Regions from separate parts of the Mycobacterium colombiense CECT 3035 genome, predicted to be linked through region 1. Evidence: riboswitches for the same ligand, from Rfam matches in the RefSeq annotation. Region 1 holds a riboswitch; the other holds the start of a gene.
The links. Region 1 has a riboswitch for cobalamin ahead of metE (5-methyltetrahydropteroyltriglutamate--homocysteine S-methyltransferase). Riboswitches for the same ligand answer to the same signal wherever they lie in the genome.

Region 1 (7,048 bases):
CTTCCACGACGTGTCGGTGCCGGCGGACGCGTTGCTCGGCCCGCTCAATGCGGGCTGGCAGGTGGCCACCACCACGCTCAGCCACGAGCGCGCCGGGGCCGCCAGGCTGTACGCGGAGATGCAGGTGCGCCTCGAAGAGCTGGTCGACGATCTGGCCGCCGCCGGCACCGGCGCGCTGGACGATCCGGTGACACTGCGGCGCCTCGGCGAAATCGCGGTCCGCATCAAGTATCTCGAGGTCCTGTGTCAGCGGTCGATCTCGGCGACGCTGCATGGCGGTGACGCACTGGGGTCGGCCAGCCTCGCCAAGACCGTGTGGGGCGAGATCGGCCAGGACCTGGCCGCGCTGGCCTTCGACGCTCTGGGCACCCGGGGCGCCGGCGCGCCGTGGGCGAACTACCGCCTGACGTCGCGGTCGCTGACCATCGCGGGCGGCACCACGCAGATCAACAAGAACATCACCGCGCAACGAGTGCTGGGGCTGCCGCGCAAATGAACCTCGAACTCACCGACGAACAGGTGGCGTTGCGCGACACCACGCGGCGCTTCCTCGCCGAGAAGGCACCGATTTCGCGACACGTGCGGGCGCTGCTCGACGATCCGGCCGGGACGGACGAGGCGGTCTGGCGGGGCCTCGCCAACCTCGGAACCACCGGCCTGCTGGTGCCCGAGGAGTACGGCGGCGCCGGCATGACGATGGTCGAGGCCGGAATCGTCGCCGAAGAGCTGGGCGCCGCGCTGCATCCGGGGCCGTGGTTGTCGACGGCGGTGGCCGCCGCGCGGGCGCTGACCCGGCTCGGGGACGACGACGTCGCCCCGAAGTTGTTGCGCGGCATCGCCGACGGCACCACGGTGGCCACCGTTTGCTTCCCGGACCCGGCACCCACCTCGATCGCCGCGGGCCGACGCGACGACACGATCGTTTTACGCGGCGAGATCGCCGCGGTGCCCGACGCCGCTGCCGCCGATGTTCTGCTCGTGGTGGCCGAAGACGACCACGGCACCGCGCTTTTCGCGGCGCGGCGCGGCTCCATCGGGTTGTCGCTCACTCCCGAACACGGCATCGACCACACCCGCAAGCGGTTCCGCGTCACGTTCGACGCGGTACCCGCGCAGCGACTCGCCGCGGCGCCCGCGGACGACCTGACGGCGGTGATCGACGACGTGCTGATCGCCACCGCGGCCGACGCGTTGGGCGCCGCGCGCGCCATCATGGACCTGGCCGTCGAATACGCGAAAAGCAGAACACAATTCGGCCAGCCGATCGGCTCCTTCCAGGCCGTCCAGCACCTGTGTGTGGACATGTTCGAGACCGTCGAGCTGGCCCGCAGCGGGGTGATCCACGCGCTGTGGGCCAGCGACGCTTTCCCAGGCGCCGACGGTGGCGAAGAGCGTCATCTCGCCGCCCTGCGCGCGAAGGCGTTCGCCGGGCGACTGGCCACCGTGGCCGACACCGCCATCCAGGTGTTCGGTGGGATCGGCTACACCTGGGAGCACGACGCTCACCTCTACCTCAAGCGCCTGCTGAGCTGGAGCGCGTTGCGCGGCGGCCCCGACGAATACCTCACCGAACTCGGAGCGCGCCTTGCCAAGAGGGGCGGGCAGTGATGGATATCGAATGCCTCGTCGTCGCATGCGACCACTGGAACGGCCACCCGCTCTAGAATGGGGCTTTCACCGCTTTGTGCAGCGCATTCAGCGCGGGCAGTCTGATAGCCTCTAACAAAGATTTGGTTCGGTAAGAGAGGACGAATGCGAATGCTCGCAATCCCGCAATCGTCCGGATTTGCACACCGCTAACCATGGCGAAGGCCGAGTCATTGCGGGCCAGCGGCACAGCTGATTCTCCGAGCCGCCGCGCCGAGATCCTGGCCACCGCCGCGTCATTGATCGCATCCTCGGGACTGCGGACGTCGCTGCAGGAGATCGCTGATGCCGCAGGCATTCTTCCCGGCAGCCTGTACCACCACTTCGAGTCCAAAGAAGCCATTCTCGTCGAGCTGATCCTGCGCTACCAGGAGGATCTGGAGCGCATCGGGCGGTCCGCGCAGGAGAGGCTGGACGGACCCGACGCTCGTCCGGTCGCCGACCAGATCATCGAGCTGGGGTCGGCGATCGCCAACTGCGCCGTCGAACACCGCGCGGCGTTGCAGATGTCGTTCTACGAGGGACCGGGCACGGACCCGGAGCTGACAAAGCTGACGCAGCAGCGCCCCGTCGCCATCCAGGAGGCGATGCTGCAGACGCTGCGGGCCGGCCGGTGGAGCGGCTACATCAGAACCGACATCGATCTGCCGACGTTGGCCGATCGAATCTGCCAGACCATGCTGCAGGTCGGCCTCGACGTCATGCGCCACACTTCATCGGCCAACCAGGTGGCCGAACTGCTGTGCCGAATAATCTTGCAGGGCTTAGCAACTCGGCCGCCTACCGACTCGGCGCTGGACCGCTCGAACGCCTTTGCCGCCGCCGAGAACGTCATCGCGACGTGGTCCGACGACAGCGATGCGGACCCGAGTGACAAGGCGGCGCTGGTGCGCGCGGTGGCGCGGACGGAATTCGGCCGCAGGGGATACGAGGTCACGACCATCCGGGACATCGCCTCGGCGGCCGGTCTGGGCACCGGCACGGTGTACCGGGTGATCGGATCGAAGGACGAACTGCTGGACTCGATCATGCGCTCGTTCGGCAAGAAGGTGGAGGCGGGCTGGATCAGCGTGCTGCGTTCCGACGCCACACCCACCGAGAAGCTGGACGCGCTGAGCTGGGTGAACGTCAATGCGTTGGACCAGTTCTCCGACGAGTTCAGGATTCAACTGGCCTGGATGCGGCTGTCGCCGCCGACCGCGAACCCGGGCTGGTCCTACACGACACGCCTGCGACAGATGAAATCGCTGCTCTCCGAAGGGCTCCGCTCGGGCGAGATCGCGATGGACGCGCCGTCGACCGCGATGCTGGCGCGCTGCCTCATCGGCTTGCAGTGGATTCCGGAGAACATCCTCGTCGAGATCGGCAAACGCCCCGCTTTGCTGCACGTTCGCGACACCGTCCTGCGCGGCGTCGCCGTCCGCGGCAAGTAAGCCCAATTAACCGCCCCGGTATTGAACCAAATAACTGTTACCCATACAGTTGAGCAGTTAGAACCGCGTTGGCATTATCCGAGAAGGGGATTTCCATGACCATTGTCGATCGGTTGCGCTACGACGGCAAGCGCGCTCTCATCGTTGGTGGCGCGACTGGCATGGGCGCCGCGGCGGCCAAGTCAGCGGCCGAGCTGGGTGCCGAAGTCATCGTGATGGACTACGCGCCGGTGGACTACAAGGTCGCCCAGTCCGTCCAGGTGGACCTGCGCGACCCCGCGTCGATCGATTCCGCCCTCGAACAGATCGACGGCCCGATCCACGCGGTGTTCTCCGCCGCCGGCGTCGCCGACGGCACGATCGACCTGATGAAGATCAACTTCATCGGCCACCGCCACCTCATCGACCGGCTGCTGGAACAGGACAAGCTCCCCAACGGCTCGGCCATCTGCTTCATCTCCTCGGTGGCCGGCATGGGCTGGGAGAACGATTTGGACCTGATGCTGGAATTTTTGGCCACGCCTGACTTCGCCGCGGCCGAGGCCTGGTGCCAGGCACACGAGGCCGAAGGGATCAACCACTACGGCACCAGCAAGAAGGTGATCAACACCTACGTCGCCACCCAGGGCTATCCGCTGGCGAAGAAGGGCATTCGGATCAACGCCATCTGCCCGGGACCGACCGACACCCCGCTGGCCCAGGCGAACGCGGACCTGTGGCTGTCCTTCGCCCAGGACTACCGCGACGAAACCGGCTCGAAGGTGCACACCCCCGAGCAGATGGGCGACGTGATGACCTTCCTCAACAGCGAGGCGGCCTGCGGCATCAGCGGGATCACGCTGCTGGTGGACTCCGGACACACGATGGCCTCGATGACGGGTGCCTACGCGCCCGGCAAGCCGATCATCGACATCATCATGGGCAAGGTCAAGCTCTAGGGGGTTACCGCCGCGCTACCGTCGGGGCATGGCAAAAGTCATCGTCATCGGCGGCCACGGCAAGGTCGCGTTGCACCTGGCCCGCATCCTGACCGAGCGCGGCGACGGGGTGAGCTCGGTCTTCCGCAATCCCGACCACTCCGGCGATATCGCGGCCACCGGCGCCGAGCCGATAGTGGCCGACATCGAGCGGCTCGACACCGGCGCGCTGGCCGCATTGATCAGCGAGCACGACGCGGTTGTCTTCTCGGCCGGCGCGGGCGGTGGCAACCCCGAACGCACCTATGCCGTCGACCGCGACGCGGCGATCCGGGTTATCGACGCGGCCGCACGGGCGGGCGTCAAACGGTTCGTGATGGTGTCCTACTTCGGTGCGCGCCCGGATCACGGTGTGCCGCAAGGTGATCCGTTCTTCGCCTATGCCGAGGCCAAGGCCGCCGCAGATGCGCACCTGCGAGACAGCGACCTGGACTGGACGGTGCTGGGTCCCGGCCGGCTCACGCTGGAACCCGCGACCGGCAAGATCACCGTCGGTGAGAAGGGCAAGGGGGAGGTGTCGCGCGCCGACGTTGCGCTCGTCGCGGCCGCCGCGCTGGCCGACGATTCGACCATCCGGCGGACGATCGAATTCAACAACGGCGACATCCCGATCGCGGACGCCTTGGCAGGCTGATTAAACTTCATCTCGCAGCTGGTTTGCCGGCGCGCCGCAGCACGCGGTGCCGGCATCGAGCGAAGCGGGATGTTAGTCCAGCTTCGTAAGAGGGAACCCGGTGAGAATCCGGGACTGTCCCGCAACGGTATGCAGGAACGACCGCCGTCAGAGTTTTTGGCAAGCACTGGTCGCAAGACTGGGAAGCGACGGCCATTAGGAGCACCACGGAGTGCGCGCCTGCGAGTCCGGAGACCTGCCAGCTGTGCCGGGCGCGCCGCGTCCGGCGGCTCATCGCCTCGAGGAATGGGCGTTAGGCTGCAGCCGTTGCGGGTTAGTACCTGGGTACGCACCGCTAACGGATCGGCTGCACGTCCGCCGGCGGTGACCACCACGCCAATTGAAGGACGAATATCGTGACCCCCCAAGCATTCACCGCAACTGTTGTCGGCTCGCCGCGCATCGGCCCCAAGCGCGAACTCAAGCGCGCCACCGAGGGCTACTGGGCCGGACGCACCAGCCGGGCCGATCTGGAAAAGGTCGCCGCCACACTGCGCCGCGACACCTGGAAGGGCCTGCTCGACGCCGGGCTGGACTCCGTGCCGGTGAACACCTTCTCCTATTACGACCAGGTGCTCGACACCGCGGCCATGCTGGGCGCGCTGCCGGCCCGGGCCGCGCAGGTCGCCGACGACCTGGACCGCTACTTCGCGGCGGCGCGCGGCAACAAGGACGTCGCGCCGCTGGAGATGACCAAGTGGTTCGATACCAACTACCACTACATCGTTCCGGAGATCGGGCCGTCGACAGAGTTTTCACTGAACCCGAACAAGGTGCTCTCGGAGCTGAAAGAGGCTCTCGAGCAAGGGATTCCAGCGCGCCCGGTGATCATCGGACCGGTCACGTTCCTGCTGCTGAGCAAGGGCGTCGACGGCGGCGGCCCGCCGATCGAGCGGCTGCAGGAGCTAGTGCCGATTTACTCGGAGCTGCTGTCGCTGCTGGCCGACAACGGCGCGCAATGGGTCCAGATCGATGAGCCCGCGCTGGTCACCGACATCTCCCCCGACGCCCCTGCTTTGGCCGAGGCCGTCTACAACAAGCTGGGTTCGGTGAGCAACCGGCCGGCCATCTACGTCGCCACCTACTTCGGTGACCCCGGCGCCTCGCTGGCCGGGCTGGCCCGCACGCCCGTCGAGGCGATCGGCGTCGACCTGGTCTACGGCGCCGACACCGCGATCGCCGCGGTGCCCGAGCTCGCCACCAAGACGGTGGTGGCCGGCGTCGTCGACGGGCGCAACATCTGGCGCACCGACCTGGAGGCGGCGCTGGGCAAGCTGGAGACGCTGAAGGGTTCGGCCGCCAACGTCGCGGTCTCGACGTCGTGTTCGACGCTGCACGTGCCGTACTCGCTGGAGCCGGAGACCGGCCTCGACGACGCGCTGCGCAGCTGGCTGGCGTTCGGTCAGGAGAAGGTCGCCGAAGTGGTGACGCTGTCGCGCGCGCTGCACGAGGGCCGCGACGCCGTCGCCGGGGACATCGAGGCCTCCAACGCCGCGGTGGCGTCCCGCCGCAAAGACCCGCGGCTGCACAACGACGACCTCCGGGCCCGCATCGACTCGATCGTCGCATCGGGGACGCACCGGGGTGACGCCGCCGGGCGCCGCGCCAGCCAGGACGCACGGCTGCACCTGCCGCCCCTTCCGACCACCACCATCGGGTCGTTCCCCCAGACCGTCGAGATCCGCAAGGCGCGCGCCGCGCTGGTCGCCGGGGAGATCGATGAGGCCGAGTACCAGAGGCGGATGAAGCAGGAGATCGCCGACGTCATCAAGCTGCAGGAGAGCCTCGGGATCGACGTGCTGGTGCACGGCGAGCCGGAGCGAAACGACATGGTGCAGTACTTCGCCGAGCAGCTGGACGGCTTCTTCGCCACCAAGAACGGCTGGGTGCAGTCCTACGGCAGCCGCTGCGTGCGGCCACCGGTGCTCTTCGGCGACGTGATCCGCCAGCGCCCGATGACGGTGGAGTGGGCCAAGTATGCGCAGTCGCTGACCGACAAGCCGGTCAAGGGCATGCTGACCGGCCCGGTGACGATCCTGGCGTGGTCGTTCGTCCGCGACGACCAGCCGCTGGCCGACACGGCCAACCAGGTGGCGCTGGCCATCCGCGACGAGACCGTGGACTTGGAGGCCGCGGGCATCGCGGTGATCCAGGTCGACGAGCCCGCGCTGCGTGAGCTGCTGCCGCTGCGCCGGGCCGACCAGGAGGAGTACTTGCGTTGGGCCGTAGGGTCTTTCCGCCTGGCGACCTCGGGCGTCGCGGACTCCACCCAGATCCACACCCACCTGTGCTACTCGGAATTCGGTGAGGTGATCGGA
Region 2 (7,048 bases), 1.6 Mb from region 1:
GGAGGTAAGCCGGCAAGCGGCGCGCGATTGTCACCGGCGTCGGAGGAACCGAACCGGCGAGCCGCGCGGCCCAACCGCGGCCCGTGCTTTCCCCGGTGGCGGCGTAGCGATGACGGGTAGCGATGACGTTGCTGCGCAGCATGATTGAGGAGCGTGCCGCTGTCCGGTCGACGGCCCGGGCCGCCGAAGTCGGGTCATTCGGCCGACGGGGGTGGTTTTACGATGACGATGGGCAGCGGCCGGTTTTGGGCAGCGGTGACCCCCATCGAGCGTCCGCCCGTGCCCATGCCGCTCACCCCGCGTCCCGCCAATCCCGCCAGGGCCAATTCGTTGAGCAGGCTTCCCTCGGCCCCCGCCGCGACGGCGGGTGCCGCGCCGAGCCCGCCACTGGGCAACGCCTGCGCGGCGAGGGTGATTTCCGGGGCGGCGGTGGTCCACCCGTACGGAACCGACAGAGCCCCGACCGACGAAGCCTGGTTCAGGCCCGCCGATACCGCACCGCCCAGACCCGTCGGCCCCAGCGGGCTGACCGCGTTCGCGAGCGCAGCTTCGACTGAGCCCGCTCCCGCGGCGGCACCCTCGGCCGCCGCTCCGGCGCTCGCGGCGCCACCGGAGCTCGCCATGCCGGCGAAGTCGGTCATAGTGCCCAGGTAGTTACCCGGCATGTAGAACCCTGACGAAAATATGGTGTTCAGCAAGTTGTTGTTGAGAAAGGCACCCATCGGGGACCCATCCGTTCCGGCCAGGAAGTTCAGGATTCCCTTCGGACTGGAGAAGTCCGCCCCGCCGAATCCCAGCCAATCGATCAAATCCGACGTGGGCGACGACACCGACGAGGGCATCGCGAGGCTTTGGAGAGTCGTCGGCAGCGCGGTCTGCAGTTGCGACAGCGCGGTCTGCGTATTCGACGCGGCCGAGGTGGCGGTGGCCTGCGTGACCGCGTCGGCCTGCGTGGCCTGCCCTGTCGCAGTGGTGGTCTGAGGAGGCGGGGCGAAGGGGGTCACCGCCGAGGCGATCGCCGAATCGCCGGCATAGCCGTACATGGCGGCGGCATCCTGCGCCCACATTTCGCCGTAGTGGGCCTCAACGGCCGCGATGGCGGCGGTGTTCTGGCCCAGGAAGTTCGTCGCGATCAGCGACATCAGCAGGGTGCGGTTGGCGGCGATCACCGGTGGCGGCACCGTCGCCGCGAACGCCGTTTCATAAGCCGTCGCCGCGGCGGTGGCTTGAGCGGCAGTCTGCTCGGCTTGGGCGGCGGTGGCGCTCATCCACTCCGCATAGGGCGCGGCAGAGGCGGCCATCGACGCCGCGGCCGAACCATGCCACTGATCGACGAGCGCGGCGATCACCGAGTTCTGGGACGAGGCCATCGACCTCAGCTCCGCGGCCAGCCCATTCCAGGCGGCTGCGGCGGTCAGCAGCGGGGCCGGCCCCGGCCCGGAATACATACGCCCGGAGTTGATCTCGGGCGGCAACAGGCCATAATCCAGCACCGCGGTCATGACTGACGGCTCGTTCGTTCAGCCCCGGGGCGCTGGGCGGTAAAGCCAGGCGCGGCAGGCATGGTCGTGGTGATACGCGGCGGTGCCATCAATCGTCCTTCGGTGCGACGGGATGCTCGTCGCTCCAAAGACGTTCAGCCGCAGGCGCGGTCAGCGCACCGATAAATCGGCATCACAGCTGTCCTGCCCACGGCCATCTGCCCAATCCACGAGGCGACGCGCACGCCGGGCGCGGCGCGCCCGGCGCAACTGGCAGGTCTTCGGACTCGCAGGCACGCACCGAAATACGGTGCCCCTAATGGCCGTCGCTTCCCAGTCTTGCGACCAGTGCTTGCCAAAAACTCTGACGGCGGTCGTTCCTGCATACCGCTGCGGGACAGTCCCGGATTCACACCGGGTTCCCTCTCGCGATGGGCCTCTACCAGCGCCCCCACTCGGTGCCGGGGACACCCACGGTGACCCTGGCAAACCAGCTGCGCGGAGCACATTACCCCAACGCCGGCAGAATCTGAGAATCCGCTGAGCCGCGTTTGACCCGGCGTACGGCCGTCGCCGCCGCTCAGTTCAGGTTGTAAAAGCGCTGCGCGTTCAAGCCACCGATCTTTTCCCGGGAGCCCTCGCTGATGTCGCCGCGCGTGCGCAGGTGCTTGGTGCTCTCCGGCCACTCGCCGTCCCAGTGCGGGTAGTCGCTGGCGAACATGATGAAATCGTCGCCGAGCACATCGATGACGCCGGGCAGGATCGGTTCCTCCGGCTCGCACGTCACCCAGATGTTGCCCGCGGCCAGATAGTCGTGCGGATCCCGGCGCCAGCCGCCCTGCACCCAGTCGCCGCGCTTCTCGTAGTGCTCGTGCAGCCGATCCATGAAGAAGGGCACCCAGCCCGCGCCCGCCTCCAGGAAGGCGACCCGCAGTTGCGGGTGGCGCTCAAAGACACCGCCGGACACCATCGCGGTCATCGCCGTCATCTGGTCGAACGGAAAACTGATGCAGTGCACCTGGATGTAGTTTGTGAAACGGTCGACGCCGATCTTGGGCAGGTGGATGCCCGGGGCGCCGTGCACGCCCAACGGCATGCCGAGTTCGACGGCGGCGGCGTAGAACGGGTCGAGGTCGGGATGGTCGAGGTTGCGGCTCTTGAGCGCCGGCGGCACCAAAGTCGCAATCAGCCCAAGCTCTTTGGCCTCGGTCATCACGTCGATGGCCACCCGGCCGTGTTCGATCGGCGTCACCGCGACGCCGCGCAGCCGCCCGCCCGACGAGGCGCAGTAGTCCGCGATCCACTCGTTGTACAGGCGGGAGAATCCGGCGGCGAATTCGGGATCCTCGAGACTGGGCGCGCACAGCCCCATGCTCGGATACAGCACCATCGTGTCGATGTGATCGAGGTCCGCGTCGCCCAGCACGCCCTCCGGTGAGCGGCAATTGATGTCGGGGGCCTTGCTGATCCCATGCTCGGGTGGGCAACCCGCGCCAGGGCCGGTGTCCTCGGGGTAATTGCGGCCTTCCAGCGTCAGCCCCGGCCGCCCGTCCGTGCTGAGCTTGACGTGCTGCGGCCATCGTTTGATCGCTTCGATTGCCAGCGAGGAATTCTCGGCCACATGCCCGTCGGCGTCGATGATCCGCATGTATCCGGAACTTACTCTCGGAGCCCGCATGGTGGAACAGGTCGCGGTATCGCGCCGCGTACTGCACGATGCTGACGTGACCACACAAAGTCCTAAAGAGAAGTTGACCGCCGATCAGCGGAACTCCTTCATCGCGGCGCTGCTGGGCTGGACGATGGACGCCTTCGACTACTTCATCGTGGTGCTCGTCTACGCCGACATCGCCAAGACGTTCCATCACAGCAAGGCGGAGGTCGCGTTCGTCACCACGGCCACCCTGATCATGCGGCCCGTCGGCGCGCTGCTCTTCGGGCTGTGGGCCGACCGCGTCGGCAGGCGGCTGCCGCTGATGGTCGACGTCATGTTCTATTCCGTGGTGGGCTTCCTGTGCGCGTTCGCGCCGAACTTCACCGTGCTGGTCATCCTGCGCCTGCTCTACGGCATCGGCATGGGCGGTGAGTGGGGGCTCGGCGCCGCGCTCGCCATGGAGAAGGTCCCCGTTGCGCGGCGAGGGTTCTTCTCCGGGCTGCTGCAGGAGGGGTACGCATTCGGCTACCTGCTGGCGAGTGTGGCCTCGCTGGTGGTGATCGACTGGCTCGGATTGTCGTGGCGCTGGCTGTTCGGCCTGAGCATCGTCCCCGCCCTGATCAGCCTGGTGATCCGCTATCGGGTGGAGGAGTCCGAGGTGTGGGAGGCCGCGCAGGATCAGATGAGGCTCACCAGCACCCGAATCCGCGACGTGCTGCGCAACGGCGCGATCATCCGGCGGTTCGTCTACCTGGCGTTGCTGATGACGGCGTTCAACTGGATGAGCCACGGCACGCAGGACGTCTACCCCACCTTCCTGGGGGCGCACGCCAACCAGGGTGCGACTCTGTCCAGCACGACGGTCAAGTGGATCGTGGTGGTGTACAACGTCGGCGCCATCATCGGTGGGCTCGTCTTCGGCACCCTGTCCCAGCGGTTCAGCCGCCGCTACACCGTGGTCTTCTGCGCGGTCTTGGCGCTGCCGATCGTGCCGTTGTTCGCCTACTCACGCGGCGCGGCGATGCTGTGCCTCGGCTCGTTTTTGATGCAGTTGTTCGTGCAGGGCGCCTGGGGCGTGATTCCCGCCCACCTCACCGAGATGTCCCCGGACGCCATCCGCGGCCTCTACCCCGGCGTGACCTACCAATTAGGAAACCTGCTGGCGGCGTTCAACTTGCCGATCCAGGAACGCCTCGCCGAATCACACGGTTACCCGTTTGCTCTGGCGGCGACGATCGTGCCGGTGCTGATCGCAGTCGCGGTGCTGACGCTGATCGGCAAGGACGCCACCGGAATCCGGTTCGGCACCACCGAAAGCGCCTTCCTGGCAACCGAAATGACGTGAGGTTAAGCGCCGTCGTCAAGTAGCCGCCGCAGCAGGTGCATGGCCACGGTGGTCGAGCGCTCCCGGACATCCGAGCGGTTACCGGGGAGCCGCAACGTGCGGGTGTCGGTGCGGCCGCCCGCCGTCACGCTGAAACAGACTGTGCCCACTGGTTTTTCCTCGGTTCCCCCGCCGGGGCCGGCGATTCCGGTGATCGCGACCGCAGTGTCGGCGCCGAAGCGTTGCAGCGCACCCGCGGCCATCGCCTCGGCCACCGGTTCGGACACCGCGCCGTGCGCTTGGATCAGCGCCGGGTCGACGCCGAGGAGTTCCGTCTTCGCCTCGTTCGAGTAGGACACCACACCGCCGGCCACGTAATCCGACGAGCCGGCCCGGTCGGTCAGGCGCGCCGCCAGCAGCCCCGCGGTGCAGGACTCCGCGGTCGCGATCCGGTGGCCGGCCAGGAGTTGCGCGACCAGATCGTCGACGCGCGAGCCGTCCTCGGAGTAGAGCTGGTGTCCGTGCCTCTCCCGCAGCAGCTTGACCAGTTGGGCGTACGCGTCGGCGGCGTCCGGCTCGTAGCGGGTGACCATCTCGATCTCCCCGCGCCGCAGGCAGGTGGTGATCTCGAGTTGCCCGAAGCCGGGGACGGCCCGTTCGGCGTCGCGCAGCGTTTCGGCCAGGCCCGACTCGGGCAGCCCGAACATGCGCAGCATCTCCTGCCGGTAGACGGTTCGGCCGGCGATCGCGTCCTGCGCCCCGGGGGTCGCGATGGCGGTGTGCCACATGGGCTGCAGCTCGCGCGGCGGACCCGGCAGCACGATCACCGTCGGCGCGCCGGGCACGACGACGCCGGGCGCGGTACCGACCGGGTCGAGCACCTGCGCCCCCGCGGGCACCATGGCCTGCTTGCGGTTGGCGGCGCGCAGTGACTCGAAAGTGCCCGGGTCCAAGGCGGATTGGAACGCGGGGTTACGCGCCATCAGTTTCCTGAGGATGTCGGCGATCTTCTCTTCGACCTCGGCGTCCAGCACCAGCTCGCGTCCGCAGAAGCGGGCCACCACCTCGACCGTCATATCGTCGGCCGTCGGCCCCAGGCCGCCGCTGGTGACGATCAGGTCCACGCCCTGGTCGGCGAGGAACCGAAGCTGCGCTTCGATGTCGCCCGGCCGGTCGCCGCAGATCGTGATGTGTGCCAGCTCGACGCCCAGTTCCAGGAGGCGATCGGCGATCCAGGGCCCGTTCGCATCTTGGACGCGGCCGGTGAGGACCTCGGTTCCGGTGACAACGATTCCTGCGCGTGCGCTCACCGCCCTGAGCCTACGCATGGGGTGCGGGACAATGAGCTGATGATCGAGTTAGAGGTGATCCAGGCCGACGTAACCAAGCTCGAACTCGACGCGATCACGAACGCGGCCAACACGCAGCTGCGCCACGGCGGCGGCGTCGCCGCGGCCATCTCGCGCGCGGGCGGGCCCGCCGTGCAGCGGGAATCGACGGAAAAGGCGCCAATCGGTCTCGGCGAAGCGGTCGAGACGACGGCCGGCGACATGCCGGCGCGCTACGTCATCCACGCCGCGACGATGGAGCTCGGCGGCCCCACCTCGGCCGAGATCATCGCCGACGCCACGGCCTCGACGCTGCGCAAGGCCGACGAGCTCGGCTGTGCCTCGCTCGCGCTGGTGGCCTTCGGCACCGGCGTGGGCGGCTTCCCGCTCGACGAGGCGGCGCGGCTGATGGTCGACGCGGTGCGGCGGCACCACCCGAGTTCGCTGCGCAGGGTGGTGTTCGCCGTGCACGGTGAGCCGGCCGAACGGGCCTTTCGCGCCGCCGTGCGCGGCTAGCTCCCGGAGAGGTAACGCTCGACGGTGGCGACCTTCTTCGTCATCGCGTCGGAGGTGCCGGCCCGCCAATCCGCCTTGATCACCGTGCTGACCCTGGGCGCGCGGGCGGCCACGGCCTCGACCGCGCGCTGCACCACGGCCATCACTTCCGCCCAGGTTTCGCCTTCGATGACGGTGAACATCGAATCCGTCTTGTTGGGCAGCCCCGATTCGCGAACCACGCGAACCGCTTCGGCGACGATCTCGCCGACGCCCTCGCCCACCCCCATCGGGGTGACGGAAAACGCGACGAGGACGGACACCCCACGAGCGTACCCAACCCGCGAAGGACCGATCTGGCACCATCGAGGCCCATGCGGGTGTTGGTGCAACGGGTCTCGTCGGCAACGGTCTCGGTGGGCGGCGCGGTGGTCGGGGCCATCCGGCCGGATGGCCAGGGTCTGCTGGCATTCGTCGGCGTCACCCACAGCGACGATCCCGACACGGCGCGCCGGCTGGCCGAGAAGCTCTGGCAGCTAAGGATTCTCGCCGACGAGCGCTCCGCGGCCGATGCCCGGGCGCCCATCTTGGTCGTCAGCCAGTTCACGCTGTACGCCGACACCGCCAAGGGGCGGCGCCCGTCATGGAACGCGGCCGCCCCCGCAGCGGTCGCCGAGCCGCTGATCGCGGAGTTCGCCGACGCGTTGCGGCGACTCGGCGCCGAGGTGCAGACCGGGGTGTTCGGCGCAGACATGCAGGTCGAACT

Region 2: linked by a shared signal. The riboswitch ahead of B9D87_RS06205 (PPE family protein) and the one ahead of metE (5-methyltetrahydropteroyltriglutamate--homocysteine S-methyltransferase) in region 1 are both predicted to bind cobalamin.

What each region holds. Positions count from the first base shown of each region.
Region 1 covers NZ_CP020821.1:2,888,724-2,895,771, forward strand. The annotation lists gene B9D87_RS13160 (acyl-CoA dehydrogenase family protein) at 1-496, shown strand, start outside; gene B9D87_RS13165 (acyl-CoA dehydrogenase family protein) at 493-1,608, shown strand; gene B9D87_RS13170 (TetR/AcrR family transcriptional regulator) at 1,803-3,080, shown strand; gene B9D87_RS13175 (SDR family oxidoreductase) at 3,176-4,018, shown strand; gene B9D87_RS13180 (SDR family oxidoreductase) at 4,047-4,691, shown strand; cobalamin riboswitch at 4,741-4,948, shown strand; gene metE (5-methyltetrahydropteroyltriglutamate--homocysteine S-methyltransferase) at 5,087-7,048, shown strand, end outside.
Region 2 covers NZ_CP020821.1:1,332,308-1,339,355, reverse strand. The annotation lists gene B9D87_RS06205 (PPE family protein) at 195-1,502, opposite strand; cobalamin riboswitch at 1,737-1,943, opposite strand; gene B9D87_RS06200 (amidohydrolase family protein) at 2,062-3,129, opposite strand; gene B9D87_RS06195 (MFS transporter) at 3,284-4,480, shown strand; gene B9D87_RS06190 (competence/damage-inducible protein A) at 4,483-5,769, opposite strand; gene B9D87_RS06185 (macro domain-containing protein) at 5,809-6,303, shown strand; gene B9D87_RS06180 (MTH1187 family thiamine-binding protein) at 6,300-6,605, opposite strand; gene dtd (D-aminoacyl-tRNA deacylase) at 6,657-7,048, shown strand, end outside.